Regions from separate parts of the Exiguobacterium sp. s91 genome, predicted to be linked through region 3. Evidence: a T-box and tRNA genes for the amino acid it is inferred to sense, from the RefSeq annotation. Region 3 holds a T-box; the other regions hold tRNA genes.

Region 1 (10,736 bases), on a different contig from region 3:
GATATGGATACATTGATCCTCGGGTGCACCCATTATCCGCTCCTAGCAGATGTGATTGGACGGGTCATCGGACCAGGCGTCCAGCTAATCTCTTCAGGAGACGAGACAGCGCTCGAGGTAGCAGCACTACTTGATTACAATACGATTTCAGCAGATGTGACACAAATTCCGGAACATCGTTATTACGCGACAGGCGATATCCGCTCATTTGATCAGATTGCGACGGATTGGCTCGATCAGACCATCCATGCGGAGCGCATCGTGCTTGGAACGGAGGAAGATTAAATGCGGATAGACCAACGAACGGCGGACCATCTCCGTCCTATTCAATTATCGATTGATGTCAATAAACACGCAGAAGGTTCTGTCTTGATTGAACTGGGCGATACGAAAGTCCTCTGTACAGCGACCGTCGAGGAGAAGGTGCCACCGTTCCTTCGCGGTAAACGCCAGGGCTGGATCAATGCGGAATATTCGATGTTACCACGTGCAACGGCTCAGCGGACCGCACGAGAAGCCGTCCGCGGCAAGCAGACGGGACGGACGATGGAAATCCAACGTCTGATCAGCCGCTCGCTTCGGGCAGTCGTCGATTTAGAGAAGCTCGGGGAACGAACAATCTGGATCGACTGTGATGTCATTCAAGCAGATGGCGGGACACGAACGGCATCAATCACTGGTGGTTTTTTGGCACTCGTCCGAGCAGTCGATCAATTGATCCAAGCCGGGAAACTGACAGATACACCGATCAAAGAGGGCATCGCAGCCATCTCGGTTGGAATCGTCGAGTCGAATGTCTTGCTCGATCTATGCTATGAAGAGGACGCTGCGGCGGAAGTCGACTTCAATCTCGTCATGACCTCATCGGGTAAAATCGTCGAGATGCAAGCAACAGGAGAAGAGTCGACATTTTCCCGTCAAGAGATGCTCGATATGCTCGAACTTGGGGAAAAAGGAATTAAGGAACTGATTGATGCTGGTCGAGATGCACTCGGTGTCTCTTGGTGGTATGTAGGAGAAGAAGTGGGGGAACATAGATGAAGGTCATCGTCGCAACACACAATGCAGGTAAAGTGAAGGAACTTGAAAGCATGCTGGGTCGTCTCGGTTATTCAGTCGAGTCGTTACTCGATCACGCTGATGCTCCGGAAACGGATGAAACAGGTGAGACATTCGAGGAGAATGCACTCTTAAAAGCGACAGAGGCAGCAGCCTACTTTGGTCACGCGGTACTTGCTGATGATTCAGGTCTTGAAGTCGATGCTTTAGATGGCGCTCCCGGCGTCTACTCGGCACGCTTCGCGGGTCTTGAAAAGTCGGATGCGGCGAACAATGCTCTACTACTTGAAAAGTTAAAAGGTGTTCCGGAGGAAGAGCGGACGGCACGCTTCGTTTGTGTCCTCGCGCTAGCGAAACCAACGGGTGAGACATTGACGGTTCGTGGGACGATGGAAGGGCGAATCGGTTTTGAAGCGTCGGGTTCGAACGGTTTCGGTTATGATCCATTGTTCGTCACGGCAAGCGGACAGACGGCTGCTGAGTTGACGAAAGAAGAAAAAGCGATGATTAGTCATCGTGGCAATGCATTGCGCAAGCTCGAACAGGACTTAACTACTTTCTTAGGAGTGTGATGAAGATGAGAGCGTTGATCGTTAGTGATAGCCATGGACTAGAACAAGAACTGCTTACGATATTCGAACGTCACCAAGACGTGGATTTGGCATTTCATTGTGGGGACTCCCAATTGACGCGCGACATCGAATCATTATATCCATATCGTGTTGTGCGAGGGAATTGCGATTACGGACACGATTTTCCGGAAGAAGTCATGTCGGAAATAGATGGTCGTACCATCCTTTGTGTCCACGGACATCGTCAGGACGTCAAATACAGTCTAGATGTCTTACAGCATCATGCGAAGGAAAAGCAGGCGGATATCGTCTTATATGGTCATTCCCATGTTGCGAAGGCTGAATATCGGGACGGCGTGTTATTCATCAATCCAGGTTCAATCCGGATGCCACGTCATCGACCAGACAAGACGTATGCGATTCTTGAAGTGGATCAAAACCGTTATTCTGTCGATTTTCTCGATGTGAATGGCGATCGAGTGAATGCCCTGCATCTGGACGGAACATTTTTGTAATAAAATAAATGCAATGTTTGTAATGTGATTGACACGAAAGAATTGTTCTAGTATAGTTTATTCGTGTTGACACGTCCCAATAGCTCAGCAGGATAGAGCAACGGCCTTCTAAGCCGTCGGTCGGGGGTTCGAATCCCTCTTGGGACGCTATAATTAAAATAGAGACTGCCCTTACGAGGGTGGTCTCTTTTTTTTATTCCGATTTTCGATTATAATTAAGGTATCATGAACTCGAAAGGGATGAATGCTATGTGGAAGAAAGTTGGAGCAGTCCTCGTGCTAAGTACGTTTCTTGCTGGATGTAGTGAGATTTCAAATACAGTCGACGATGCAAAACAACAGGTCAACGATGTAAAAAATAGTGTCGATTACGCTGGAGAACTTCAAGGCATTGCAAAAGACACGGTCCAAGTCACGTCAGATTTGTCGGCTTCCTTGAATGAGGCGGCTACGACAGCGCGTGAATCTGCGAACCCTGAACAGGCACTCGATCAACAAATCGAAAAGTTGAAGGAAAACGGAACGATTGATCAGTTCAATCAAGAACTGGATCAAATCGATCAACGATTAGCGGGACTTGAAAATCCGCCGCAAGAATTGCAAAATTTAAGTGCAAAACTCGAGCAGTACGTGAATCAATCGGAAGACATCGCTCGATTACTTGAAGCGGACGTCTCGTTAGATACGTTGAATCGATTAGGAATCGAGCAGGCAGGACAACTTCAAGAAGCAATCACGAACTGGACGTCTTTACTCGATCCATTTACGAAATAAGAAGTTGAACATGAAGGAGTGCCGGAATATGGGGACATCGCGCTGGATGGAACATGAACTAGAAGTAGAGCGAGCGCGCATTCTTCGTTTGCCCGCTTCTAAACAAGAACAATTGATTATGGAATTAGAGACTGACCAATTGACAGGAGAAGATGTCTTACACCGGCTCTATGTCATTCAACCACTCTTAATGCATGACCGGGAACGATTTGAAACAGTGGCAGAACGATTTCTTGAAGTCGAGGGTGTCGAGCAAGTGCTCGCACTCTTTCTTTATGAACTCGGAGAACGTTATCCGATGAAACTCGCTTTGCGCTCGGCGTCACCGTATCTGCCGTATGGGCTCGCGCTTCGATTAGATGAAATCAAACAACAGATGCGTGTTCGCGAACAAAAGCCGGCAGTTCAAAACAACCCTGTTGCGCAGCGTGAGGTAACATCAGCAACGGAACTGATGCATGTGTTACGACATGGGAGTTGGGTCGAACAAATGCGCCATTTGACCGGTATTGAATTCGAACGGACCTCTGAGCTCATTGCATACATCACCCAGAAATATCTTCAGGCGCAAGAGACCGAACATCAAAGTCTACTCGTCATTGATCAGTTATTGGGAAGCGTGCTGGATCACGTGTCATATCCGATAAGCATTCATGTGCCACACTTAGCTGTAGACTGGACGATCTCGTCACGCGAAGATTTAAAAGAAATCCTGATGGTACATCAACAGGAGCAACAAGCGTTACTGGCATCGATGCATACGTTAGAGCGAATGGATCCGTTCCGAGCGTTGCTCGTCTTGCGATCGGATCAACTGATTCATCTTGAAGAACGAGAACGAATCGGATCAGATATGGAGAAATGGCTCGCAGCATGCGAAGAACTCGCAGGTCTGACATTTGAACGTGAAGAACCGGAACGTATCCTCAGTCCGCTGGCGAAGCGGTTATACCGAGCGGCACATATCCTTTATCCAGAAGTCATCGCATTCGAGCAGATTTACTTCGATTGAGACATCTGGAAACGATTCGTTCAACAGTGGTAATCGTCAGAACGATTGTGCTATAATGTGACTTGTTGTACACACATGTACGCTAATTGACAATTTTGGAGGGACTCAGCATGACTGCAAAATGGGAAAAACAATCAGGTAGCCTCGGCGTCCTCACGTATGAAGCGCCTGCTGAAGCATTTGATAAAGCGGTAGACCAAGCGTTCAAGAAAGTCGTTAAGACTTTGAACACACCTGGTTTCCGTAAAGGAAAAATGCCACGCGCAATGTTCAACAAAATGTACGGTGAAGAAGCACTGTACCAAGATGCACTCGATATCCTTTACAAGGACACAATCGAAGGTGCAGTCGTCGAATCAGGAATCGAGCCAATCGCGCTTGAGAACATCGACGTTGAAACACTCGAAAAAGGCAAGCCAGTCGAATTCAAAATCACGTTCGTCATCGAGCCAGAAGCTACACTCGGTGAGTACAAAGGTCTTGAGTACACAGCAGTTGAAACGAACGTTACTGACGAAGACGTCGACGCTGAACTCAAAACATTACAAGAACGCGGTGCAGAACTCGTCGTTAAAGAAGATGGCGTCATCGAGAATGGCGATACAGTCGTATTCGACTTCGCAGGTTTCGATGGGGAAAACCAATTCGACGGCGGAACTGCTGAGAACTACTCACTCGTCATCGGTTCTGGAAACTTCATTCCTGGATTCGAAGAGCAAATGGTCGGTTTAAAAACTGGCGAGCAAAAAGATCTTGAAGTGACATTCCCAGAAGAATACCACGAAGCATCACTCGCTGGAAAACCAGTTACATTCAAAGTAACGATCCACGAAGTTAAAGCACAAGAGCTCCCTGAATTGACAGATGAGTTCGCAAAAGAAATGGATGAAGAAGTTTCTTCACTCGACGAGTTGAAAACAAAAATCCGTACGCGTCTCGAAAACACACGCAAACAAGAAGCTGATGCTTCAATGCGCGATGAGTTAGTCGAAGCGGCTACGAAAAATGCGACAGTTGATCTTCCAGAAGTCATGGTCGAAAACGAAGTCGAGCGTATGGTTCAAGAGTTCACACAACGTATTCAATCACAAGGCATCGACCTCAACATGTACTTCCAGTTGACTGGAACGACAGAAGAGGCAATGCGTTCTGAAATGAAAGAGCAAGCGGAAGAGCGCGTTAAAGCACGTCTCGTCCTCAAGCAAATCGTTGCTGACGAGAAAATCGAAGTAACAGATGAGGAAACTCAAACTGAACTTCAATCAATGTCAGAACTCTACAACATCCCTGCAGATCAACTTGAAACGATGCTTGCACCACAAGGTGGTCTTGAAACGCTTAAAGGCGATCTTCAATTCCGTAAAGCTATCGATGTTCTCGTCGACAACGCAAAAGCAAAATAAGCCATTTCATGGTTTTCGATCGACTTCAAGCCCAATTTCTGGTCTTGGAGTCGATTTTTTTGTACGATAGGTCAAACAAGGACAAACGATCCTTGGTTCAGAACATCAAACTGTAAATCGTTCGTCCAGGATTTGAAAGACTTTCCTTGTTCATGCTACAATCATAAATAGTAAAACGTGAGACGGGATGCTACAGGCATCCATACAATTTCCACGTTAAAGGGGTGGACCTTTATGTTTAAATTTAACGAAGAAAAAGGTCAGCTAAAATGTTCTTTCTGTGGAAAGACACAAGAACAAGTACGCAAACTTGTTGCTGGACCTGGCGTTTACATTTGCGACGAGTGTATCGAACTCTGCAATGAAATCGTAGAGGAAGAACTCGGCACTGAAGAAGAAGTCGAGCTAAAGAATGTTCCGAAACCGCATGAAATTCGTACGACACTTGACGATTATGTCATCGGTCAAGAAAAAGCGAAGAAGTCGTTGTCTGTAGCGATGTATAATCACTACAAACGAATCAATGCTGGTGGTCGCGCAGATGATGTCGAGCTTTCGAAGTCGAACATCGTCATGATTGGACCAACAGGTAGCGGTAAAACACTTCTTGCCCAAACGATGGCACGTATCTTGAACGTACCGTTTGCGATTGCAGATGCAACAAGTTTGACGGAAGCCGGTTATGTCGGTGAAGACGTCGAGAACATCCTGTTGAAACTCATCCAAGCAGCGGACTATGATGTTGAGAAGGCTGAAAAAGGAATCATCTACATTGATGAGATCGATAAGATCGCTCGTAAATCAGAAAACCCGTCGATTACACGTGACGTATCTGGTGAGGGTGTCCAACAAGCCTTGCTGAAGATTTTGGAAGGAACGGTTGCGAGTGTACCGCCACAAGGTGGACGAAAACACCCACATCAAGAATTCATCCAAATCGATACGACGAACATCTTGTTTATCGTCGGTGGCGCATTCGATGGTATCGATCAGTCGATCAAACGTCGTCTTGGTAAAAAAGTCATCGGATTCGGAAACGATTCAGAGAACCGTAACCTTACACAAAAAGAAATTCTGGCAGCTGCATTACCAGAAGATCTTCAAAAGTTCGGTTTGATTCCAGAGTTCATCGGTCGTTTGCCGGTCATGGCGACGCTCGAGCCACTTGATGAAGAGGCACTCGTTCAAATCTTGACGAAACCGAAAAACGCCCTCGTGAAACAATATAAGAAAATGCTTCAACTCGATGATGTCGAACTCGACTTCACGGAAGATGCACTTCTTGAGATTGCAAAACTTGCAATCGAACGTAAAACAGGTGCGCGTGGTCTTCGTTCCATCATCGAAGAAACTATGCTTGATATCATGTTCGAAATCCCATCGCGTGAAGACATCGCGAAAGTCATCATTACAGCAGAAACGTTGACTGGTAAACGCGGTCCAACGCTTGAGTTGAAAGATGGTACAATTGAACATGGGAAAGAAAAAGAAACGGCGTAACACCGTGACAAATCGGCTCGGAGGCTACTTGTACGCCTTTCCGAGTCTTTTTGTTTAGGAGGAATTCGAATGAAGAAAAAACAATATCCACTTTTACCGTTACGCGGTGTCGTTGCGTATCCGTTGATCGGATTGACGATTGATGTCGGGCGTCCGGTATCCTTAAAAGCCTTACTTGCATCAAAGGAACACGAAATTGATCTCGTCGTCGTCACGCAACGTGACCCAGAAGCAGAGCCGTCTGTCGACGGGCTGCACCAGGTTGGTACACTCGTTCAAATTGCGAAGATGAGTGAACTCGGGAATGATACGGTCCGTGTCCGCGTCATCGGGAAGGAACGCGTCCGGATTGAAAACGTCGAGGAGACGGACGAGGGATATCAAGCCGTCATCGAACCAATCGAGAAGATGGACATCAAAGGGGCGAAACAAGAAGCACTCGTTCGTCTGATTAAAGAACAGTTCGGTCAGCTCGTCTCTCGGATCAAAGGAATCGGAACGGATGAACGTCGTCGGTTCGAGACATACGAACGTCTCGACTCATTAACGGACTATATCACGTCGAAGTTACCAATCGATATCTCGAAGAAACAGGAGTTTCTCGAACAACAGGATCCAGTCGAACGAGGGTTGATGTTGCTTGACGTCATGAAGCACGAATATGAAGTCGTCGAACTCGAACGCGAGATGCGTGAACGGACGAAGAAGACGATTGAACAATCGCAACGCGAGTATTACTTGCGGGAACAATTGAAGACGATTCAACAAGAACTCGGTGGCGAGTCGGCTTCTGTTGAAAGTGATGCGACGAAATACCGGGAACAGCTAGCGATGCTTGATTTACCAGAAACGACGGTTGCAAACGTTGAGAAGGAAATCAGTCGTTTAGCTGTCGTACCAGCGACGAGTCCCGAACATGGCGTCATTCGTAACTATCTTGAATGGTTCTTCTCGTTGCCATGGAATGAAGCAACCGATGATTTCTTGAACGTCTCAGCTGCTTCGGAACAGCTTGAAAAGGACCATTATGGTCTAGAGAAGGTCAAAGAACGGATCCTTGAGTATCTTGCCGTTCGTCAATTAACGGACTCATTACGTGGACCGATTCTCTGTCTATCTGGTCCTCCGGGAGTCGGGAAAACGTCGCTTGCCCGTTCGATTGCAACAGCGCTCGAGCGGAAGTTCGTCCGCGTCTCACTTGGTGGCGTGCGCGACGAAGCGGAGATCCGTGGACATCGCCGGACATATATCGGTGCGATGCCAGGTCGAATCATTCGTGGTTTAAAACAAGCAGGAACGAACAACCCGGTCTTCCTGCTCGATGAGATCGATAAAATGTCAAATGACTTCCGTGGTGACCCGTCGTCCGCGATGCTTGAAGTTCTTGATCCAGAACAAAACAACAGCTTTTCTGATCACTATATCGAAGAACCGTTCGATCTATCGAATGTTCTCTTCATCGCGACAGCGAACGATGTCTCGAATATCCCCGGACCATTGCTCGACCGGATGGAACTGATTCAAATCGGTGGCTATACGGAACAAGAGAAAACGGAAATTGCCGTTCGTCATCTCTTATCGAAGCAACTGGCTGAACATGGTCTGAAAAAGAGTCAATTAACAGTCAAGGCAGACGCGCTAGAAGAAGTCGTCCGGCGTTATACACGAGAAGCCGGTGTCCGGAATCTCGAACGTGTTCTCGGCTCACTTTGCCGGAAAGCAGCGAAACAAATCGCGATGGGTGAGAAGAAACGGGTGACGGTGACAAAACGTAATTTGGATGATTTCTTAGGTAAACCGATCTACCGCTATGGTCAAGGCGAGCTCGAAGATATGATTGGCGCGGTGACTGGTTTAGCGTATACTGCTTTTGGGGGCGATACGTTGACGATCGAAGTCAGCCTTGCTCCGGGTAAAGGGAAATTGCAGTTAACCGGGAAACTCGGTGATGTCATGCAAGAGTCGGCTCAGACCGCTTATAGCTTCGTCCGAGCGAATGCGACGTCCCTTGGCATCGAACCGAATTTCTACGAAACGCAAGACATCCACATCCACGTTCCTGAAGGTGCTGTACCGAAAGATGGTCCATCTGCTGGGATCACACTCGCGACAGCATTGATTTCCGCTTTAACAAAACGTCCGGTTCGCCGGGATGTCGGGATGACAGGTGAAATCACGTTGCGTGGACGTGTCTTACCGATCGGTGGATTAAAGGAGAAGTCACTCGCAGCACATCGTGCGGGCTTGACGACCGTTCTGCTGCCGCAAGACAATACGCGGGATATCGATGATATCCCGGAAAGCGTTCGCGCAGGAATGGAATTCATTCCGGTCGCGACGATGGAGCACGTGCTCGAACATGCATTAAAAGGAGAGTAACATGAAAATTTATAAAGCTGATTTTATTACGAGTGGCGTCAATCCGGAACATTATCCGGAGCCATTGTTGCCAGAAGTGGCACTCGCAGGGCGATCGAACGTCGGAAAGTCTTCCTTCATCAATAAGCTGGTCCAGCGAAAAGCACTCGCACGGACATCTTCGAAACCAGGTAAGACGCAAACCTTGAACTTCTTCAACATCAATGATGAAGTCATGTTCGTCGATGTACCGGGTTACGGGTATGCGAAAGTCTCGAAGACGGAGCGTGAAGCATGGGGCAAGATGATGGAGAAGTACTTCACGCAACGGGAAATCCTCAAAGGTGTCGTACAGCTCGTCGACATCCGACACGATCCGTCTGCGGATGATGTGACGATGTATGATTTCTTGAAGTATTACGATCTACCGGTCATCGTCGTTGCGACAAAACTCGATAAGATCAAAAAGAGTCAACGTGATAAACATATCGCGGCAATCAAACGTAAATTGCAATTTGACGGTCAAGATACCTTGATTCCTTTCTCATCTGAGACAGGAGAAGGAGTCGATGCCGCATGGGAAGCGATTTATCGTCTACTGTAAAATAACGAAACGTTCTGTTCTCCGGCAATAGGAGAGCAGAACGTTTTTTAATTAGGGTTAAAGTAATCTATAAATAGCATCTAATCATTTCCTTCCATCATTTTTGATTTCCATTATATGAACATTATTTAATTCACGTTACAATGATAGGAACAAATTGTTCTAGTGGGAGGCTATGCCAATATGAGGCGTTATAAATGGACGTTTGCAATCGTCATATTACTTATTCTGACACCATTTGCCATTTGGTTCTTAAAGCAGGAAAAGACATTAAATATCGCGCTATTTGATTATACGAACGGTACAGATGAGCGAGAGCACGCTGGAACGACGTGGTTATTGAATCACTTGAAAATCCGAAATGCGCAAGAGCAAGATTATAAGTATTCGGATTATATTAATCGTTATGACGGTACACAAGGGAAGCAAATGCTACAACAGGCTTCTAAAGCAGATGTGCTGTTGTTTACGGATACGTATGGAAAGTCATATGACGTCAACGGAAAAAAAGAACATCGTGGTGGCTTGACGACGGAAGACGTCGAGCTCGCGACCGAAGCGATTTCGCAAGGGAAAACCGTCGTGGCGGAGTTCAATACGGCGGCAAGTCCGACGTCAGTCGAACGGTCCAATGCGTTTCGTCAATTGTTCGGAACGGCTTGGACAGGATGGATTGGTCGTTTTTTCCCGGATTTAACAAAATTGCAAGGTCTTGAGAAGAACGTCGTAGCTCAATTAAAAGCACAGGCGAAAGAAAAAGAATTCAAACTATCTGGTCCAGGTTATGTCTTCATCAATGACTCAACGGAAAAAGCTTTTTTCGTCAATGATGACACACCATTACTTTATAAATGGGATAAAAACAAGGGCAATGCAAAAGATGAGGTGCGTTATAACTACTGGTTTGAGATTTTAGAGCTAGATGGTGGCGAGCAACAA
Region 2 (10,736 bases), on a different contig from region 3:
AAGAGTGATCCGTAAGAGATACCAACGATGTCAGAAGAAACGATTTCGTCTTCAGTGTAACCGTAAGACTCGTTAGCAGCTGCTTTCATTGCTGCGTTAACTTCTTCTACAGAAACTTTTTTGTCGAGTACAGTTACGAGCTCAGTGAGTGAACCTGTAGCGACTGGTACACGTTGTGCAGATCCATCAAGTTTACCTTGAAGTTCTGGAAGAACGAGACCGATTGCTTTTGCAGCACCAGTTGAGTTTGGAACGATGTTTGCTGCTGCCGCACGTGCACGACGGAAGTCACCTTTAGGGTGTGGAGCGTCGAGTGTGTTTTGGTCACCAGTGTAAGCGTGGATCGTAGTCATGAGACCTTCAACGATTCCGAACTGATCTTGGAGAACTTTAGCCATTGGCGCGAGACAGTTTGTAGTACATGAAGCACCAGAGATAACTGTTTCAGTTCCGTCAAGGATTTCGTGGTTCGTGTTGAAGACGACTGTTTTCATGTCGCCAGTTGCAGGTGCAGAGATAACGACTTTTTTAGCGCCAGCTTTCAAGTGAAGCTCAGCTTTTTCTTTGTCTGTGAAGAAACCAGTACATTCGAGAACGATGTCAACACCGAGCTCGCCCCATGGGAGTTCTTCTGGGTTGCGGTTAGCAAGTGTTTTGATTTCTTTACCGTTGACGAGGAAGTAACCGTCGTGTACTTCAACTTCGCCGTCGAAACGACCTTGAGTCGTATCATATTTGAGAAGGTGTGCAAGCATTTTAGTGTCTGTAAGGTCGTTGATCGCGACTACTTCGATTCCATCGAATTGAAGAATTTGACGAAGTGCCAAACGTCCGATACGTCCAAATCCGTTAATACCAACTTTTACTGCCATGATAATTTTCCTCCTTTTAATGTAAAGCGAGTTATCTATTATTCAAAAGGGGGTTACCCTTTCAAAATCGAAGCTGCTGCGCCTTCATCCGTGATCAGGATGATGTCCGGCGACTGTTTGACATAGGCGTTGATCGCTTCTGCCTTCGAATGACCACCTGCGACGACGATGACGTGTTCGACTTGCTTCAAGTCAGCCAGTTGGAGACCAACCGTCTTGACCCGGTGCACGATGTTCCCGTCTCGGTCGAAGTAATATCCGAATGCTTCTGCTACTGCCTGTTCATGTTCCAGTCGGGTCAGGAGATCCTCAGACGCGCGACGACGTTTTGCCATCGTTTTCGCCTCACCAATTCCATGTACCACGATTGAAGCACCTTTAATCATTTGAAGTACATTTTTTATGCTCGGCTCTTCGATCATCTTGACGAAAGTCTCTGTGCTGACCATGTCTGGGATGTGAAGCAGATGATAATCACTTTGAGCGCGTGACGCCATCCGTGAGCATACTGTGTTCGCTTGTAGTTCGAGCGTTTCTCCCAGTCCTCCGCGTGCCGGAACGAACGTCATCGGACGGTGTTCCTTGTCTGGCGACATCATCGCCGCGACGGAAGCCATCGTCGTACCGCCTGTGACAGCGATCGTATTGTGATGGTCTGAAGAAAGCTCTCGTTTGAGTCGTGCGACGGTCGCCCGCCCCATGTCTCGTTGTACCCAGAAGGTCTCATCGGAATCACCCGGTACGATGACGACGTCCCGTACTCCGAGTCTCTCTTTCAAGGCTTTCGCCATGTCTGAGATCCCTGCGAGTTCTCCCATGATGCTGTGCATGCTGCGAAGAACGTTTCGTCCTTCATCCGTCAAGGACATCCCTTGCGTCGCGACCTCTAGGAGGTCTTGCTGCTTCAAGAAGTCGACTTCCCGCCGTAAGACGCGTTCCGTCAAGCCAAGGCTTGTCGCAAGCGTACGTCGTCCGATCGGTTGCATCAGTCGTACGTAATGAAGGATGTCGTAGCGTGTCTGCATTTCTTCGATCAGATCAGGCACGATTCGTTTTTGGATCTGGACTAACTGCCGAATCATGTATTTCCCTCTCCTCTCAAGTAGCTGGACGCTTTCTGTCCCGCATGTCATAACGTGTCCCACTTGGTACACCGTTATCATAACAGTCCATTTCTCGCCTTGCAAGTCTCGTTTCTCAAGTTTTTTGAAGTAAGCGGTTTCTTATCGTTTCCGTCTCGAATTTGCCATAACTCCAGATTTCCTCGTCATGCATGACGACCGGAATCTCATATAAGAACCGTAGACTGAGCGCTTCATCCTGATCAATGTTGACTTCCTCGAACGTCCATTCCGGAAACTCATCGAGTACGAAGTCGAGTAAGATGGCGGCCTCTTCACATAGCGTACATCCCGGACGTGAATAGAGTGTTAAGTGTCTGTGTCGTTTTAATCCCATTCTGATTGCGCCTTCCTTTGCTGCATCGTTTTTTTCGTTAAACCAAGCGCTGCCCGGTACTTCGCGACCGTCCGTCGCGCGACTGTCAGACCGTCTGCTTGCAGACGATCCGTCAATTGCTGATCACTTAACGGACGATCGCTGTGTTGAATGTATTCGGCGATCCGCCGTTTAATCAAAAAACTCGAATCTCCGGTTGTCGTCCGTGAGACGAACAAGTCTTCTAGGGCAACGAGACCATGGACCGTCTCGACATACTTCTCAGCAATCGCTCGACCAATCGTTGACGGATGATGTCCCGTTGCCTCAGCGACTTGTTTTTTCGTCAGTGGCTCGAGATGCAGTTCTCCCTTGAACCAGCGTTCTTGTCGCTCAAGCAAGACCGAGAGGATGGCATGCATCGTGACGCGACGTCTTTCGTACGCGCGCAAAAAAGGCGTTGCCTCTTTTAATCCGAGCCACGTCTGATCCGTGTCGAGTGTCATCCAGTCGATTTGAAGTTTTCCATCTAACAGGTGAATCCGCGCTTCTGCCATGACCGATCGTTCTTCTTTTGGAAGGTCCGGTGTCCGGCTCAGCCTTGTCAATCGTTTTCGCAACCGCGCTCGATCCTGTTCACTGAACTGAGCGAACACCTGACTCGCCGGTTCATGTCGTAGCCGATCCGTCAGTCCGATCAATTCCGCGTCGTCAAGCTCGATCGCCTGTAACCATTGGCACTCGCGTTCCGAGCGGGCAGCGATGCCGACTGGTTCACATTGTTGTAAGAGTGTCCGTGCTTCTGTAATCGTTGCGACATCGGTCGAGAAGGATGCAGCGAGCTGCTCGTCCGACGTCCGCAATAAACCGTCCGCTTCTAAATACACGATGAGTTGTTCCGCCATATATCCTATTTCCTGTCTGACTGATTCTAAACGTATTTGTGCAAGAAGCTCGTCTTCATAGGATGCCAAATGTCCTGCCATCTGCTCGACCTCTAGCGAAACCTGATTCGGGTAATGACGATGCAATCGTCGTTTCAACCGTCGCCATTCCTCCTCGAGCTCTGCCGCTGGTTGCTCAAGCACATGTAATTGATACTGTTGTGACGCCGATAAAGTCATCTGTTGCGTCTGTTCCTGGCGTTGATCCATCAATTCCCCCTCCTCCACTTCTTATTATAGAAGAAACGTTTTAAAAAACATGCTCTGAACCTTTCTCGAACCGCTCAGGAAAAGAAAAGTCATCCTTCCCTATTGCTTTTCTGAAAAAATGTCGCTATACTATTAATTGTTCAGTACATCAGATGCACCCGTAGCTCAGGGGATAGAGCACTGGTTTCCGGTACCAGGTGTCGGGAGTTCGAATCTCTCCGGGTGTACCATTTATTCAACTACAAGGCAATGCCAGCAATGGCGTTGCCTTTTTTCTATATTGATATGTTTCATTTGCCCTTGTAATGGAAAAATACCTAAAAGTCGCATCGTATCTTTTGACCAATATTGACCAAAGGATTATGATAAGGATAAGTCGAATAGGAAGCTACATACCAACTATAAGGAGGCAAAGACTATGTTAATTCCAACAGTCATCGAACAAACAAACCGCGGGGAACGTGCTTACGATATCTACTCACGTTTGCTAAAAGACCGCATCATTCTTCTTGGGAGCGCGATTGACGACAACGTCGCCAACTCAGTCGTTGCCCAACTTCTGTTCTTAGCAGCAGAAGATCCAGATAAAGAAATCTCGCTTTACATCAACAGCCCAGGTGGTTCGATCACTGCCGGTATGGCGATTTACGATACAATGAACTTCATCAAGCCACAAGTCTCAACGATTTGTATCGGTATGGCAGCATCGATGGGTGCGTTCTTGCTCCAAGCAGGCGCAAAAGGAAAACGTTTCGCGTTACCAAACGCTGAAATCATGATCCACCAACCACTCGGTGGTACACAAGGTCAAGCATCGGATATCAAAATCCATGCGGAGCGTATCATCAAAATGCGTGAGCACCTCAACAAAATCATGGCTGAAAACACAGGACAACCACTTGAAGTCATCGAACGCGATACAGAGCGTGACAACTTCATGTCAGCACAAGCTGCTGCTGATTACGGTCTCATCGACCGCGTCATGGAACGTGCATAAGTCATCCAGAGTGTCTCCTTCGGGAGGCACTTTTTTTGTATCCATAAAGTCTTGTCGCTTATCGTTGCATACAAAAAAACCTCCCGTTCCTTATAGAACGAGAGGTCGATGATCAGTCGATCAAGTCTGTGATGTCTGAAACGATATCGTGGTTTTCACGAATCAGCGAGTAGATCGCGTTCGCATGTGGCGAAAGCTCTTCTTCTGCTTGTAATTGTTTCAGGAATAAAGATGTTGCGAACGCAACGAGTGTGCTTTTCGGTACACCGATTGATTTTGCTTTTTTTGTTAACACTTCATCAAACTTCGCATCGACTGTCAGCGAAATACGTTTCTTTTCGTTAGCCATTTCAAAAACTCCTTAATTCGAACATTTAGTTGCATCGACTATATATTATAGTAGACTATGGTTCATCCCGCAAGCGACCCTCTTATAAGGCCCCTGTCATCGACTCTCCATTCCGTACTTTTTCAGCGATTTGATCAATCTTCCGCAACCGGTGATTGATCCCAGATTTTGAGATGGAGCCGCTTTCGACCATCTCACCGAGCTCTTGTAACGTGACGTCTTGATGTGTCACGCGCAAGATCGCGATTTCCTTCAACTTATCCGGTAAGACATCGAGTCCGACCGTCCGCTCGAGGAACTTGATGTTCTCGACTTGGCGTAATGCCGCACCAACCGTTTTGTTGAGGTTTGCCGTCTCACAGTTGACGAGACGGTTGACCGAGTTACGCATATCTTTTAAGATCCGGACGTCCTCGAACCGCAGCATCGATTGTGTCGCATCAACGAGCTTGAGGAAATCGGAAATCTTCTCGCTCTCCTTGATGTAGAGGATATGTCCCTTTTTCCGTTCGATTGCTTTCGCGTTCAAATCAAAGACGTTCGATAGACCACGGAGCGCTGCATTATGTTCTTCATATAAGCTGAAGATCTCCAAGTGATACGACGACGTCGCGGGATTGTTGAGCGAACCCCCGGCGAGGAACGCCCCTCGTAAATACGCCCGCGCTTTTCGTTCATCGTTGAGGATCGTATCACTGATTGAACGAATCATCGTGAACCCCTCTCCGAGGATTCCGAGGTCTTGCAAAATCTTATCCGCCTGTTGTTTGACGCGGACGATGTAGACGTTATTCTTTTTCAGACGCATTTTCTTCCGCACGAGCAGATCGAGATGGACACCATATGCTTTTTTTAGCAATGAGTAGATTCGACGGGCAATTGAGGCATTCTCGGTCGAGATATCGAGTGTCAGACCACGTCCGAGACCGAACGAGATCGCACCGTTCATCCGAGCGAGTGCCGCGAGTTCCGCCTTCATCTCGTGATCGGTGATCGGAATCTGCGTTAATTCTTTTTTGACTTCTGAGGCAAAGCTCATGTCAGCTCCTCCTTTCCTTCGAGTTGACGCATCCGTCGAATCGACAACACTTTTCGCATGACGAGGCTTGCGACGGCATCTGAGTCATGACGAATGAAGTGATGATTGTAATCGACGATATCGTCTGCCAGCACTTCAACGCCAGCGAGCTCGAATTGTTTTTCATTATAGGTGACGATGTCAGCGTGATCCTTCTGGTATTTCTTCAGGTAACTCGCATCGATCGATTCGTTGTTGACGATGATCGTATCAACGACGCCTTGTCCAAGGAAGCGTTCCAGTGCCGCTAAATGTTCATTCGCTGTGAACGCCGTCGTCTCGCCGGGTTGCGTCATGACGTTACAAATATAGACGACCGGAGCCAGTGATTGTTGGATCGCTTCCCGGATCTCATCGATCAGGACGTTCGGGATGATACTCGTATAGAGACTACCCGGACCAAGGACGATGACGTCGGCGTCAAGAATCGCCTGAATCGCTTCCGGTACCGGACGGACGTCTTGTTCTTCAAGGAAGATCCGTTCAATCTTCTTACCGACCTTCGGAATCAACGACTCACCTTTGACGATCGTTCCGTCCTCGAACTCAGCACATAACGTGATCGTCCGCTCTGTCGCCGGATAGACTTTTCCTTCCGCGTTCAACAGTTGTCCCATGACGCCGATTGCTTCGACGAACGAACCGTTACAGAGCTGGGTTGCTGCCGTCAGCATCAGGTTTCCGAGCGAATGCCCGTGTAAGCCTTCCCCAGTCTCGAACCGGTACTGCATGATTCGGTCCATCAACGTCTCCGACTTCGATAAGGAGACGATGACGTTTCGGATATCGCCCGGCGGCAACATGTTGAATTCCGTCCGCAGACGACCAGAACTGCCGCCGTCATCAGCGACCGTGACGATGGCTGTGATGTCGAGCGGATAATGCTTCAGTCCACGAAGAAGCGTCGAGAGTCCCGTCCCGCCACCGACAGCGACGACTTTACGTTCCCATTTCATCACTTCTCCTCCTTCGCATGCACATAATCCCGGTGATTCGTCTCGATGTGATACTGCGTCGCAAATTCTTTACTGATCGCTTCCGCGAACGTAATCGAGCGGTGTTTCCCGCCTGTACAACCGAGGGCGATGACGAGTTGCGACTTCCCTTCCCGCTCGTATTGTGGAATCAGGAACTCGAGCAAATCGACAAGTTTTTTATAGAACAGCTTCGCTTCCGGCCATTGCATGACGTACGACGCGACTTCCTCGTCGAGTCCTGTTTTTGGACGCAGCTCTGGAATGTAGAACGGATTCGGTAAGAAGCGCAGGTCAAAGACGAGATCGGCATCAAGCGGTAAGCCGTGTTTGAAACCGAACGACATGACGTTGACCGTGAACGGAATCCGCGTGCCTTCCGTGAACTCCTTCAAGAGACGCTCTTTCAGTGCAAGCGGCTTGATGTCACTCGTATCAATCAGCATCTGTGCCTTATCACGGAATCCTTCGAGCAACGTCCGCTCCCGTTCGATCCCGATCAATGGGGAATCCGTCGGTGCGAGCGGGTGCGAACGACGCGATTCCTTATAACGACGTACGAGGACATCGTTTCGTGCATCAAGATACAGCATTCGGATTTGTAAGTCCGTTTTCTTTAAATCCTCATAGACGACAAAAAAGCTGTCGATGAAATCACGCGCGCGGGTATCGATGGCAACGGCGATTTTAGGACGCACTTGTCCGATGACTTCGATGAGATGCGGCAGTAACGTCGGGGGTAGATTGTCGACACAAAAATAGCCTAAGTCCTCAAAGCTGTTCATTGCGACAGTCTTCCCAGCCCCACTCATACCCGTGATGATGACAAGTTGCGGTTGATTCTGTTCCATCTTTTCGCCCTCCAGACAACAGTTCCGTGTGTATTTTTCACTTCTTTCTCAGTATATCATAAAAAAAGAGCCAGCTTCACTGAAGTGTCCTTCAATGAAACTGGTTCGATATTATGCGTGTGAGGATTCTTGTAATTCTTCGAGCAACGCTTCGATGAAATGCTGTGCATTTTGCGCTGCAATCGAACCATCGTTCGTTGCTGTAACGACTTGGCGCAATGTTTTTTCACGCACGTCACCAGCAGCAAAGATGCCTTTGATGTTCGTTTCCATCGCTTCGTTCGTCACGACGTAGCCTTGGTCGTTCAAGATGCCGAGATCTTGGACGTAACCAGTGATCGGGTTCATCCCGATGTAGATGAAGACACCATCGATCGGATGCGTCGTTACGTCAGCTGTTTTTGTATTGATCAGCTCAATGCCGCCGACTTTCCCGTCTTGTTCGTTAATCTGTTTAACCGTATGGTTCCAGATGAAGTCGATTTTCGGGTTGTCGAACGCACGTTTTTGAAGAATCTTTTGAGCGCGGAGCTCGTCACGACGGTGTACGATCGTGACTTTTTTCGCGAAGCGTGTCAAGTAGACGCCTTCTTCAACCGCAGAGTCGCCCCCACCGATGACGAAGAGTTCTTTTTCTTTAAAGAACGCGCCATCACAGACAGCACAGTACGAGACACCGCGACCGCCGAGCTCTTCTTCACCCGGTACGCCGATTTTTTTATATTGTGCACCAGACGCGATGATGATCGCCCGTGCGTAGTAATCTTTGTTGTGTGCGTGAATCGTTTTGTATGCTTTACCGTCTTCGATGCTTCGAACGTCTCCGTACGCATATTCTGCGCCGAATGCTTTCGAGTGGTCGAACATTTTTTGCGAGAGATCGGGTCCGAGGATGCTATCGTATCCTGGGTAGTTCTCGATATCTTCTGTGTTCGCCATCTGACCGCCCGGAATCCCGCGTTCGATCATCAATGTCGAAAGGTTCGCACGTGATGCATAAAGTGCGGCTGTCATCCCAGCAGGTCCTGCCCCGATGATGATGACGTCATAAATTTTTTGTTCTGTTTCCGCCATGATTCCACCCCATTTTTAAATTTCATTGTAGTTTGAGTATAGGTGAGAATCGCCTAAACGTCTAACACTTTGCTTGTAGCGGTGCCAGCATCCGTTCATGTGTCCGGATCATCGATGCGACGTGATCAAACGAACAATCGACGAGTGATGCACATTCCTCGATCAACATCCCGTCCCGTAAATCATGGAACAGATAAAGCAGTGATGCAGCGGATGCTTCAATCGAATCGAACGATTCTCCGCTTAAGACGAGCTGTGCGAAGCGTTCATAAAAATCACCTTCGAGACTCATCCGTTCTTCGTCTGAAACGAATCGTTCCGCAAGACGGATCGTCTGCAATGCCCGGTGAATGCGTTCATCCACGACATCAGTCCGTCCTTCCATCTCGATGACAATCTGTTCCGTCAATAACAGAACGTCTTCCTGATCTGTCACTTCTGGCATCATCGACAATGCAAGCCGTGCTTCAGCATCGTTCAGTTTACCAAGGAGAAGTGCCGTAAAGATCCGCGAGACATCATCTTCTGTCTTTAGCGCTTGGATGAGTGCCGAGCGAAACTGAAGGTTGTGCCGAATGTCATACGTATCCGTCTCTTCCTTTAACGCTTGTGCTTCGTCCGACTTCAAGAAAGCGGCTGCTTCTTCGACGTGTCCTGTTTTATAGGCAGAGATTGATAACCAGTGCCCAAAGAGTGGGTCTCCCCGGTAACCGCGACGCTCAAGCAACTTCAACTCTTCATAGGCGATATCGTATCGTCCGATGATCGCTAACGTCGACGCGACCTTATAACGTGTCTCAAGGTGCACGGAACGGACGTGTTCGAGCTGACGAGAGAGACGGTGCGCCTCTTCGTCCTGACCCATCTCGTGTAGCAAGACGAGCGTGTTACAAAGGGCATGCAAATTCCCCGGATTCCCTTCAAGGACCCGTTCAAGGGAAGCGAATGCTTGATCGTTCTCTCCTAAATAGAACTCAACGATTGCAAGGTTGTTGTAGGCAGGCCAGAACGTCGGGTACTGGGTAATTAGTCCAGTCAACGTCTCCTGTGCCGCGAACAGCATTCCTTTATCGATCTGGCGTTGTGCCTGACCGTGCAGACGAATCAATTCGTCCTCTTCGTCGTCTTCCATCTCTTGTTCGAGATCAATCAGTTCCACGAGTGCGGCCGATGCCTCCGCGTGTTTGCCGTTTGGTGCTTGCTCTAAATATTCCATCGCATGTTGTCGCGCTTCTTCGTAAAGTGAGACGTGTGCGTAGTTATTCGCTAAATAAAAGAGTGCTTCCGTATTTGATGCGTCGAGTGCGCGTACTTGTTTCAAGACATCATTCGCATGATTGATTTCTCCTGTCTCGAATAAGACACGGGCATAACGGAGCAAATAACGGATGTCCGCTGGCTGAAGTGTCGTCGCCTCATCTAAATGATAGACGGCTTCGTCCAGTCGCCCTTCCCGGTGCGCCTTCCGTCCGCGGAAATAAAAAAGTTCCGCTTGGCGCGCTGTTATCGCAAAGGGGTCTGCTTTGTATTTGGTTAATTCCATCATGATTCAAGCCCCCATAAATAGTAAACTGGTTTCGTAGTTGCAGACACAAGAATACCCTATCTCTAGGAGGCATGCAACAGAAAAAAACGCCGGAGTTCATCCCCAGCGTTTCGCATAAATCGATTCCAGTTCTTTGTAATTCTCTAAGCATTTTCGTACAAAAGCATCCGTCTCTGGATTCAGTCCTTCAAGACGTGCCACGTCCTTGTCATATGCCTGCCGTAAGCTCGTCGCATAATCCGGAATCTCTCCGTCATACGCATAAACGACTGCGGGCGAAACCGTGATCTTTTCGTGCTTATGCAAGGCGGTCCGGATATGGAAGAGTGGAACATCGACTTGGTTCGGTTGGTGAAGATCTCCTTGAACGGGATGCTTCTCAACAGCCAACACCTCAACGACGA
Region 3 (10,736 bases):
TGCCCTTGCTCTAAATCTAGTAAACCAAAATAAGCTGACTCTTCAAATACGATGAACAATCGTCCACCGCCTGGCTCAATGTACCAGGAGAATGGAACATACGCACATGCTGTTTCCCATAGTGGTCTTAAATCCGCATCACATTTCATAAATCCGTGGCGATCTCGAAAAAGAAGCAAATCCTCCCCGATTCGATCAAACAGTGAGACGGATTCATGGAGTAACAGCTCTGCAGCAGGTTTATACATATGCATCACTTCCTACTTCATACGGTATCAACCTTCTCAGTTTCTCGCTACTATTGATGCGCTCGGCTTGCACCTCCTGTTATACTAACTTCATGGAAAAAGGAGGACGAACACGATGAAACCTTTACAATTATCAGCAGAGACGGCTGTCGAACTCGCAAAACGTCTGAACGTACCACTTGAACAACTGATGCATATGCCGCGCCATATCTTGATTCAAAAGCTCGTCGAACTCGAGCAGGAACAAGCGAAAACAGAATCGGATTCGTCTAGCGAATCGGAATCCTGAGTAAAAAGCCTCTTTTCCAATGACGGAAGGAGGCTTTAATCTTCGTTTAAGATTGTGGATGATAGTCTGATTTACCGTAACGGAAGACATTGATGATTGCTTTTCCGTCACTCGGATAACCATTCGGATGATCGATCGGGAAGAGGGAGAAAAAGACGAAATAAAACGAGAAATACGCAAATTGGTACGTAAAAATCGACGCCTCGAACACGCCGGCATAAATAAGACCATTTACGACTAAGATACTCACCAAGTTCGCGATCGATCCACCAGCATAGACCATGATATTAGCAAACTTCGTTTCGTGACGTAGCGCCTCATATTGACACCATCCATCCCAAAAATAAACACGATTCAGTCGAATTGGACCAACACGAAGCAATGATTTGCCTGAACCAATATTGATTTCCATGTTTCCACCGAACAATCGGGCAAAAAAGTAATGACCCATCTCATGAATCAATGTCACGATAGGTAGCAGTAAAAAGAACGATAAAAAGAATTTCCATAAATCACCGAAACCGAACATACAACGTACACCCTCTCACTTCAAAACAACATCTTAAATACTACATATAATTTTCCCGAAAGATGTATCTTCAAACAATGTTTCGATGATTTTCGCAAGTCAATTGCATGACAGACTGACATCGGACTGTCATCCACGTAAAAAAAGGACGAAGTCTTATAGCGCTTCGTCCTTCTTGATTTAATCGGTTTTCTTACGACGTTTGTTCGCTGCGTACAACAATCCGATAATTGTCAGTGCTGCACCACCTGCCACCGCATACTTCTTGTAGTCCGCTTTTCGTTCGGCGATGACCGTCGTCGTCAATGCTGGAACGACCAACTGTTTCTCTTCATGCAGTCGTGGTGCGTGCAACTTAACGGCACCCGACTCCACTAACACCTCGAATTCACCGTTTGGCAATTCAATCGTGATATCCTCTTCCGTCGCATTATGATAGACACGCTGCCGTTCGACGTATCCTTCATATGTTCGCTTCAGTTCAAAGGCAATGACACCTTCCCCTTCTTCGAGGAAACGAAGATGCTTTTTGATCATCGATGCGTTTGCGAGACGGAACATCGGATACTGACGACGAAGGGCAATCAATCCTTTGACGTACTCGACGGCCGGGCGCTCTGTTTCTGCACGTTCATAATCGAGACGATTGACGACCTCTCCGGCATTGAAGCTGTCACGAATACCGTCCTTCGTCCGGAAAAACTCTTGTCCGGCATGAAGGAACGGAATCCCTTGTCCCGTCAAGATGATCGCATTCGCGAGCATTTGCCGTTTCCGACGAGTCTCTTCCGTATCCTCTGGGCGAGACACCGTTAATTTATCCCAAATCGTCAAATCATCGTGAGCTTCGACATACGAGACGACCTGATTCGGCTCATCAGCAAATCCTTGTGAAGAGACGTTACCAGCGATTCCCCGTTTGACTTCACTCGTCCGGTCGAATGCCCCGCTGATGAAACCACGGTCTTCCGGCGTTTGAACATCTCCTTTGACCCCGTCTCGTAAACCGTTATTGAAGTGAGCGATTCCTGGCATTTTCGGTGCATTGAAGTAGTTCGCTTTTTCTTCTGGATCAAGTGGCGTATCGAGATCCCAACCTTCACCGATGATCAGAATCGACGGATCAATCCGGTCAAGTGCATGGCGCACCTGATTCATTGTCTCGACATCATGCAGTCCCATCAAATCGAATCGGAAACCATCCAGATGGTATTCTTTCGCCCAGTACGTCACACAATCAAGAATGAACTTTCGCATCATCAGACGTTCAGATGCCGTATCATTTCCACAGAAACTACCATTTGAGAGACTACCATCCGCCTCTTGACGATAGAAGTATCCAGGAACGAACTGACCGAGCGGAACCGTTGCTACATCATACGTATGATTGAAGACGACGTCCATGATGACACGGATCCCGCGATCGTGTAACGCTTGTACCAATTGTTTTAATTCAAGAATCCGCGTTCGTGGATCATCTGGATTCGACGAGTATGAACCTTCCGGCGCAAAGTAGTTCACCGGGTCATACCCCCAGTTATAGTTATCCGGGTCGTTCGGCGCTGTCTCATTGACTGAGCCAAAATCATAGATCGGCAGTAACTGGACATGTGTCACACCGAGATCCGCTAAATAATCAAGTCCTGTCAATCCGCCATTTGGTGTCCGTGTCCCTGCTTCCGTCAGCCCAGCGAACGTACCACGTGCGACGACACCACTAGCCGGATGACTCGTTGCATCGCGTACATGTAATTCATACACAACTGCGTCTTGCGAAGAATGGAACAGTGGGCGTTCTTCGATCCATCGTTCTGGTGTCACACTTGTCGGGTCGATCAACGCACCGCGTTTTCCATTCGTTCCGACGGCTTTCGCATACGGATCGACCGCCTCGACCTTTTGTCCGTTGATGCTCGCTTGAAACGTATAGAAATAACCTTCATATGCCGCTCGATCGAGTTCAACGACGTACGTTCCCCGTTCGCCTGCCACCATCTCGACCTCTTCGACTTTTCGTGCGCGTAGTGTCTTGTAGAGACGAATCACGACACGTTCTGCCGTCGGCGCCCATAAGCGCACGCGAATCGCTGTCTCTGAGAAGGTCGCTCCTAAATCATTTCCACTATAGGCAAATCGCTCATCCAGTTCTTGCGGTGTGAGCGTCAACATGTCTGCTGTTTGTTTCAAAGCTAAGCACCCCTTTCATTTCATGGTTTTTATTATAACAAAATTTCAAAGCAGTGGACGCTTCCGGTATTCCTCTCTAAAATAGAGAGTGGAATGAAAGGGGAGATTAACATGGCAGCAAAAGATAATTCATTTGATATCGTGTCACAAATCAACATCGAGGAAGTCAAGAATGCAGTTCAGATCGCACTAAAAGAAATCACGAACCGCTTCGACTTCAAAGGTTCAAAGAGCGACATGAAGCTCGAAAAAGAGGATTTGATTCTAATCTCAGATGACGATTTCAAACTCGATCAAGTCAAAGATGTCTTAACAGCAAAATTGATCAAGCGCGAAGTCCCGACCAAAAACCTGCAGTACGAAAAAGTCGAACAGGCTGCTGGCAATACGGTTCGCCAACGCGTCATCCTTAAGAGCGGGATTGATCGTGACGATGCGAAAAAGATCAACAATGCCGTCAAGGAATCGAAATTAAAAGTGAAGACACAGATCCAAGATGATCAAATCCGCGTCACAGGTAAATCACGTGACGACTTGCAACAAGTCATGCAAATCGTTCGTGAGCTTCCGTTATCGGTCGACGTTCAATTCATTAACTTCCGTTAATCTACTCGCGTTAAATCGGCTGAACGTTCTTGTTCAGTCCATCAAACAAAAAAGGGAGGTGCTTTCTGGATCGTATCCAAGAAGCACCTCCCTTCATTTATATTGTTGCTTATTGCGCTGTGTAACCACCATCGAGAACGACAGCTTGACCCGTGACACCTGCTGCTTTGTCACTTGCAAGGAAAATAGCGTAATCCGCGATTTCTTTGACTTGGAGTAACCGTTGTTGCGGGACAAGTGGATAGATGACTTCTTCTAATACACGTTCGAGTGGTACATTCCGTGTTTCAGCGAGCGAAGACAATTGGTTTTGGACGAGTGGTGTATCGACATATCCTGGGCAAATCGCGTTGACCGTGATACCCGAAGTTGCCCCTTCTAATGCTGCGACTTTCGTTAAACCGATGACACCGTGTTTCGCACTGTTATAAGCAGCTTTCCCTGCAAAACCAATCAATCCGTTGATCGATGACATGTTCAAGATCCGTCCAGAGCCTTGTTTTTTCATGATCGGGAAGACATATTTCGTATAAAGGAATGGTGCACGAAGCATGATGCTTTGAAGCAAGTCGAATTTCTCAGTCGAGAACTCTTCGATTGGTGAGACGTGTTGCATTCCCGCGTTATTGATGACGATATCAATCGTTCCGTAATGTGCGACAGTCTGATCGATACTTGATTTGATTGCCTCTTCACTTGTCACATCACCTGCGACAGCAAACGCATCGAAGCCTTTTTCACGAAGCGTTTCAGCAGAGCGTTTTGCAGCTTCTTCCTGAAGATCGACGATGACGACCTTCGCACCTTCTTGAGCGAATTCTTCAGCGATCTCAAGACCGATTCCGCTTGCTGCTCCTGTAATTAACGCGACTTTTCCTTCGAGTTGTTTCATCATGATGGATTCCTTCTTTCTTTATCTTTACGTGTTCGGTCTCTTTACTGTACGCTGATTGAAAGAATAATAAAAATGAATACTTGTTATGACATCTATAACTCAAAAGAATAGGAGAATACTGATGGATTTCCGCCAACTGGAATACTTTACGGAAGTGGCACGCTTCAAAAGCTTCACTCGTGCCGCTGAACATCTCCACGTCACGCAACCGACACTCAGTAAAATGGTCCGTCACTTAGAAGAAGAACTTGAGATGGAATTGTTCGACCGGAGCAAACGACAAATCGTCCTGACGGATGCCGGCGAGACCTTATTGATTGAAGGTGAAAAGATTCTGCGACAGTTATCTGATCTGCCTTCTCATCTCTATGATGTCATGCATCTGACGAAGGGAACGATTCGGCTCGGCGTACCCCCACTAATTGGTTCGCTGTTTTTCCCGGGTCTACTGCGTCGCTTCGAAGAGATGTATCCGATGATTCAAATCGAATTAATCGAAGCCGGTGGACATGCGTTAGAAAAAGCGGTCGTCGCCGGTGAAGTCGATTTGATCGCAACGGTGCTGCCTTCGGATGAGCATTTAACGACACACCCCTTCATTGAAGAAGAATTGCATTTATTCTTACCGAGTGATCATCCACTCGCTGATCGGTCGATGATTGCGTTAGAAGAAGTTTCCGACATGCCGTTCGTCTTGTTCAACGAAACGTTCTCGCTACACGATGTTGTCTTGAACGCCTGCCAAGATGCCGGATTTACGCCTAACGTGTCTCGGGTGAGCTCGCAGTGGGACTTCTTATGTTTACTAGTCGCAGAAGGAAATGCCGTGACTGTCCTGCCGCGTTCGATCGCGGATCGCTTTTCGATTCGTGGCGTCAAAACGATCCCACTTGAAACACGAGTCCCGTGGCACTTAGGAATCGCTGTTCCAACCGGTCGCTACCAATCGTACGTGACGCGGAAATGGATTCAATTCGTCAGCGATATGTATTCCAAATAAGCATACTTTTCATAAAAACCATGTATTTGTAGAATGGAAATTCTTCCTTTACGATGAGAACATCGTTAAAAAAGAAAGGAAGTCCTTTACCATGGCAACTCATTTTGAATCACGTCACGAAACAGGCGTTAAAAAACTCAGCGAATTCACAGACGCAAACGCTGCACAATCGACGCATGACAAAATCTCTGAATCCCTGAAAGATATCGCTCCAGCAGTCGGTGAGTGGATCACGGATTTCGCATACGGTGAAGTTTACAGCCGCGATGGTCTCGTCAACCGTGACCGCGCAATCGTGACGATTGCTTCTCTCGTCACACAAGGTACAGAACCACAGCTTGCTCTCCACATCAATACTGGATTGACAGCTGGTTTAACAGGAAACGAAATCGTCGAAGCTATCATGCATCTTGTTCCTTACACTGGATTCCCACGTGTCTTGAACGCACTTGAAGTCGCAAAAGTCGTCTTCGCAGAACGTGGCGTCACAGTCGAAACAGAATAAGATCCGTACGACTTAATTGAAAAAAGATGGGCATGACGCATTTTCGGGTATCTCCTTAACAAAGGAGTGGTCGATCATGCGTTATGCCCTTTTTGCGGATCTTCACAGCTCAGTAGCCGACACAGCGGCTGTCCTAGCTGACATACGGCGGCTCGCTCCCGATGCGCATTTGTTTTGTCTCGGTGATGTTCATGAATGCCATGTCGGTAAAAAGCGAGCAAAGCGCTATTCTTTCGAATCGCTCTCCCTCGTCGTGACGCTCGATGATGATTTTTTAAAGCTGATTGATTTTAAGACGTTACTTGGTAATCAAGAAGAGCGCATCCTGTCGCTCGTTCCACCGCATCTATCTCCTGTCATCGATGTATTACGCGATTGCCCTCGAAAACAACGCATCGAGGGGGCATTGTTGATTCATGGAGACCAACTCAGTTGGTCGCGGGATTTTCTACCCGACCTGTCACAACAACGCGAACCGTTACTCTTTTTTGGTCATAGTCATATCAGAGGTTTGTTTCGAAATGGCATCGCCAAACCGAGCCCACTAGGTCAAACTTTATCCATCAAAGGAGGACGGTATGCCGTCAATCTAGGTCCCGTCGTGTTCGAACGAGAATGGTGTCTTTACGATTCAGAGCAACAAACGATCGTGTTCTATCAGGCGAAGTAAGAAGATACGACAAAAGCCGTCGGGCACAGGGCTCGACGGCTTTTGTTCGTGTATCTTATTGATCAGAGATAACGGACAAGCGATGCCTTGACGACATCCACTTGTGTGAAGTTCGTCTCTTCCGCGAATGTTTCGATGACTTGACGGACATCCCCTTGACGACGTACGAAGCTCGTCGGGACTGGTGTCGTACCGACAAGTTGCTCATGCAGACTCGTCAATCGATGATCATCGATGATCGTCGTCATCAAATCAAGGAACAGGAGAACATGCAGACGGTTCAAATAATCCCATGGTTTGTCTTCCGAACGGAATTCATTACGAGCGAGCCATTTTTTCAATCCGATCGCATCGATTTGACTCAACGTCTCTGTCGTACGTGCTGACTTCCAAAGCGTCAACAGTTCACCCAGTTTTTTCCGTGTCTGTTTCTTACGCATGAAGAATTCAAAATTGTCTTTCGTCCGTAATGCGTCTCCTTCAATCGGAGCAATCAAATCGGCTTCCGGCGCCGTCACGAAATCGTGAACGAAATCGACAGACTCTCCCGGTAACCAAGCAGCGACTTTCCCGTGAAACTCAGCCATGAAGGCGACCGTTTCTGCCAAAGGCTCCTGCTTCATCTGTGAAGCAGCTTGCTGTAATCGTTCTTTCGTCTCAGTCTTCATAATCTACCTCTTCTTATTCGTGGATTGGTCTTACATTTCTTCTGGAGCGCCGACACCAAGCAAACGAAGACCCTCTGTCAAGACGATCGTGACAGACTTGACGAGTGCAAGACGCGATTGTTTTGCTGCGTCATCTTCGAGAACACGGACGTGTCCGTAGTATTTATTGAAGCTTTGTGCAAGATCTAAGACGTAACGGCTGATGATTGATGGCTCACGACGTGTGAACGCGCGATCGATGACCGTCGAGAATTGGTTTAGCATCGAGACGACACCCCATGCATGATCATCTGCACTACCAGCGAATGGTGTTCCATCATAGCCACCTTTACGGAGCAATGAGTGCGCACGGGCATTCGTGTACTGGACATACGGTCCTGTTTCGCCTTCGAATTTCAACATCTGCTCAAGATCGAACTCGATGTTGTTCATCCGTTCGTTCTTCAAGTCATGGAAGATGACCGCGCCAACACCAACTTGGCGAGCCGTGGCTTCGGCATTCGCTAAGTTCGGATTTTTTTCCGCGATGTTTTGCTTCGCAACATCGATTGCTTCTTGTAGTACTTCTTCAAGCAAGACGATCCGACCTTTACGCGTCGACATTTTCTTTCCGTCCTTCATGATCAAACCGAATGGGACATGGTGCATTCCGTCGACGTTTTCGAATCCAAGTTTCTTCAAGACTGCGAACAATTGCTTGAAGTGAAGCGCTTGTTCCCCACCGACGACGTAGAACGCTTGCTCAAAGCGGTACGTTTCAAGACGATAGACGGCAGCTGCTAAGTCACGTGTCGCATAAAGCGTTGCGCCATCTTTCTTTTTAATCAAGGCAGGTGGCATACCTTCTGCTTCGAGGTCGACGACCATTGCCCCTTCTGATTCGACGAGGAGATCTTTTTCTTCGAGCAAATCGATGACGTGTTGCATCTTATCGTTGTAGAAGGCTTCTCCGTTCAAACTATCGAATTTAACACCAAGCATCTCATAGACACGGTTGAACTCAACGAGTGAGACTTCACGGAACCACGTCCAAAGAGTTGTCGCCTGCTCATCACCTTGTTCGAGTTTTTTGAACCAGAGACGTCCTTCGTCCTCAAGTGCCGGATTTGTTTCCGCTTCTTCGTGGAACCGGACGTATAATTTCAACAATTCCTTGATTGGTTCTGCACGGACCGCTTCTTCCTCACCCCACATCGTGTAAGCGACCATCAATTTCCCGAACTGAGTTCCCCAGTCCCCTAAGTGGTTGACACCGACGACGTCGTACCCTTTTTTACGCGAAATCTGGTTGAGCGCGTTCCCGATGACTGTCGAACGCAAGTGACCCATCGAGAAGGGTTTCGCGATGTTTGGTGATGAAAAATCAGTGACGATCGTTTTCCCGTTGGCTTCACTTGATCCGAACGCCTCTTTTTCCGTCAAAACTTGGTTGACGATTTCTTGCGAGACGACATCCCGGTTCAAGAAGACGTTGATGTAAGGACCAACAGCTTGAACGTTCGAGAACAACGGCGCGTCAATTTTTTCTGCGAGCTCCGAAGCAATCATGTTCGGTGCTTTACGGAATGCTTTAGCGAGCATGAAACATGGGAATGCTAGATCTCCATGATCTTCATGTTTCGGTTGCTCAATCAGTTGTTCGATTTGTTCAACTGATAAGGCACCTTCCATGACTTGATGTAATACTTCTGCATACTGCGCTTTATAACTCATCTTTATTTCCTCCTGCTTCACTGATTTTTTGGCAATAAAAAACGCCCCTTGCGCCACGCGCAAAGAGACGGAATGACCGCGGTACCACTCTTCTTGGTGTCATTTCGACACCCACCTTGTTTGGGGATAACGGGGTTCCCCCGGCTACGCCTTTTCCTTCTGGAATCGGGCAGCGTCTCAGAAGTGCGCTTCACGACCGGTTCGTCCTCAGGCTTCCACCATTCCCTGATTCGCTAGTTGACGAATATCAACCGTTACTCTCTTCATCATTGACTGTATTCGATATCTTTCACATTATACGCAATTCTTTCTTTTCTCTCAACCTTATTTTTTTGGTAAATGGCTCATCAAAATTTCCACAATTCGGGTATAGGAATAAAAGATACTTCTCAGGGGGAGGGATGTTTCATGCGCTACTACCAACATGTAGCCCGGACGAGCTGGATCGTCTTCGGTCTCGTCGCCTTGACATTATTAGTGATCGGCATCGTTCATCCACCAACCTTCCATCCTTCTGTCTCCATCATCAACACTCTTTATTTATTCGGACTCGTTCTCCTGTTTCAGTTCGATAATGTCCGTCGTGGTGGCATTTACTATACATTCCAAGAAGGCATCATCTTATTTTTATTCCTCAATTACGGTTTAACGTACGCCTTGATTTTAAGCCAAGTCGGTATTCTCGTCTTTCAATTCATGTCTCACCGAAAAGCGATTCGTTGGAAACGTTTCGTTTATCTCTACCCGATCAACGCCTTGTTCGATTTAGTCTACATCTCGCTTCCAGCCTTTGCGTATTATGCGCTCGGCGGACCAATCGGCTCAAACTTTACGTATACGAAAGCCTTACTCCCTTTCATCGGCTTTTTGATCACCGTCTTCCTTGTCTCTTATTTCCAATGTCTGTTCGTCAATCGCTTCCTCTACTTGAAATACGATTGGCAACGTCTCGTAAAACTTCAGTCCCTCGTCTACGGGATTAGCATGTTAAGTGCTCTACTTGGAATCTGGTTCTACGATGAAAGTCCGCTCGTCGCGGCTACAGTTTCCGCATTGATTCTCTTTTTGTTCAAACGTCTGTTGCAAGAGCGTGGTGACTCCCTTGAAGCAAACGATAATGCCAAGCGATTTGATGATGCGAAGGAACACTTGTTGATTTCCCGCTTCGAGCGCGAGACGATCGATTCGTTGCTCCTCGATTTACCGCATCTATTGCCGTTTTCTGAAGGTTGGATCTCGATTCAACAACAGCGGAAACAAGTCATCTATAACATCCGGACGAAACAACCAATCGACGTGTTACCACTGTTTCATTCCTTGTCAGCCGACGATTTGCATACCCCGATCATCTATGGGCTGCGTTGCGACTGGGGAAACGATATTCAAATCGGATTGCCTGTCGATCGTCACTCGATGCTAGCGATTC

Evidence for each region. A T-box is a leader RNA that pairs with one kind of tRNA and senses whether it is charged. The one in region 3 lies ahead of argS (arginine--tRNA ligase), so its partner is inferred to be a tRNA-Arg.
Region 1: it encodes a tRNA-Arg, which carries the amino acid that the T-box ahead of argS (arginine--tRNA ligase) is inferred to sense. The anticodon was not compared.
Region 2: it encodes a tRNA-Arg, which carries the amino acid that the T-box ahead of argS (arginine--tRNA ligase) is inferred to sense. The anticodon was not compared.

What each region holds. Positions count from the first base shown of each region.
Region 1 is NZ_JACSMZ010000001.1:645,104-655,839, forward strand. It holds gene racE (glutamate racemase) at 1-285, shown strand, start outside; gene rph (ribonuclease PH) at 286-1,041, shown strand; gene KNQ06_RS03195 (XTP/dITP diphosphatase) at 1,038-1,631, shown strand; gene KNQ06_RS03200 (metallophosphoesterase family protein) at 1,637-2,146, shown strand; tRNA gene KNQ06_RS03205 (tRNA-Arg) at 2,220-2,293, shown strand; gene KNQ06_RS03210 (hypothetical protein) at 2,396-2,920, shown strand; gene KNQ06_RS03215 (hypothetical protein) at 2,949-3,932, shown strand; gene tig (trigger factor) at 4,043-5,335, shown strand; gene clpX (ATP-dependent protease ATP-binding subunit ClpX) at 5,570-6,835, shown strand; gene lon (endopeptidase La) at 6,905-9,214, shown strand; gene yihA (ribosome biogenesis GTP-binding protein YihA/YsxC) at 9,216-9,797, shown strand; gene KNQ06_RS03240 (hypothetical protein) at 9,981-10,736, shown strand, end outside.
Region 2 is NZ_JACSMZ010000001.1:396,965-407,700, reverse strand. It holds gene gap (type I glyceraldehyde-3-phosphate dehydrogenase) at 1-872, opposite strand, end outside; gene KNQ06_RS01990 (sugar-binding transcriptional regulator) at 926-1,954, opposite strand; gene KNQ06_RS01985 (glutaredoxin family protein) at 2,070-2,330, opposite strand; gene KNQ06_RS01980 (RNA polymerase factor sigma-54) at 2,321-3,463, opposite strand; tRNA gene KNQ06_RS01975 (tRNA-Arg) at 3,618-3,693, shown strand; partial or broken gene clpP (ATP-dependent Clp endopeptidase proteolytic subunit ClpP) at 3,876-4,460, shown strand; gene KNQ06_RS01965 (hypothetical protein) at 4,573-4,809, opposite strand; gene whiA (DNA-binding protein WhiA) at 4,892-5,848, opposite strand; gene KNQ06_RS01955 (gluconeogenesis factor YvcK family protein) at 5,845-6,843, opposite strand; gene rapZ (RNase adapter RapZ) at 6,843-7,712, opposite strand; gene trxB (thioredoxin-disulfide reductase) at 7,824-8,786, opposite strand; gene KNQ06_RS01940 (tetratricopeptide repeat protein) at 8,848-10,332, opposite strand; gene kapB (sporulation phosphorelay system protein KapB) at 10,429-10,736, opposite strand, start outside.
Region 3 is NZ_JACSMZ010000003.1:48,968-59,703, forward strand. It holds gene KNQ06_RS13410 (hypothetical protein) at 1-248, opposite strand, end outside; gene KNQ06_RS13415 (YycC family protein) at 364-537, shown strand; gene KNQ06_RS13420 (site-2 protease family protein) at 584-1,066, opposite strand; gene pulA (type I pullulanase) at 1,247-3,253, opposite strand; gene KNQ06_RS13430 (YajQ family cyclic di-GMP-binding protein) at 3,365-3,859, shown strand; gene KNQ06_RS13435 (3-hydroxybutyrate dehydrogenase) at 3,969-4,754, opposite strand; gene KNQ06_RS13440 (LysR family transcriptional regulator) at 4,876-5,754, shown strand; gene KNQ06_RS13445 (carboxymuconolactone decarboxylase family protein) at 5,846-6,259, shown strand; gene KNQ06_RS13450 (metallophosphoesterase family protein) at 6,336-6,929, shown strand; gene KNQ06_RS13455 (hypothetical protein) at 6,992-7,597, opposite strand; gene argS (arginine--tRNA ligase) at 7,628-9,310, opposite strand; T-box leader at 9,371-9,589, opposite strand; gene KNQ06_RS13465 (GGDEF domain-containing protein) at 9,719-10,736, shown strand, end outside.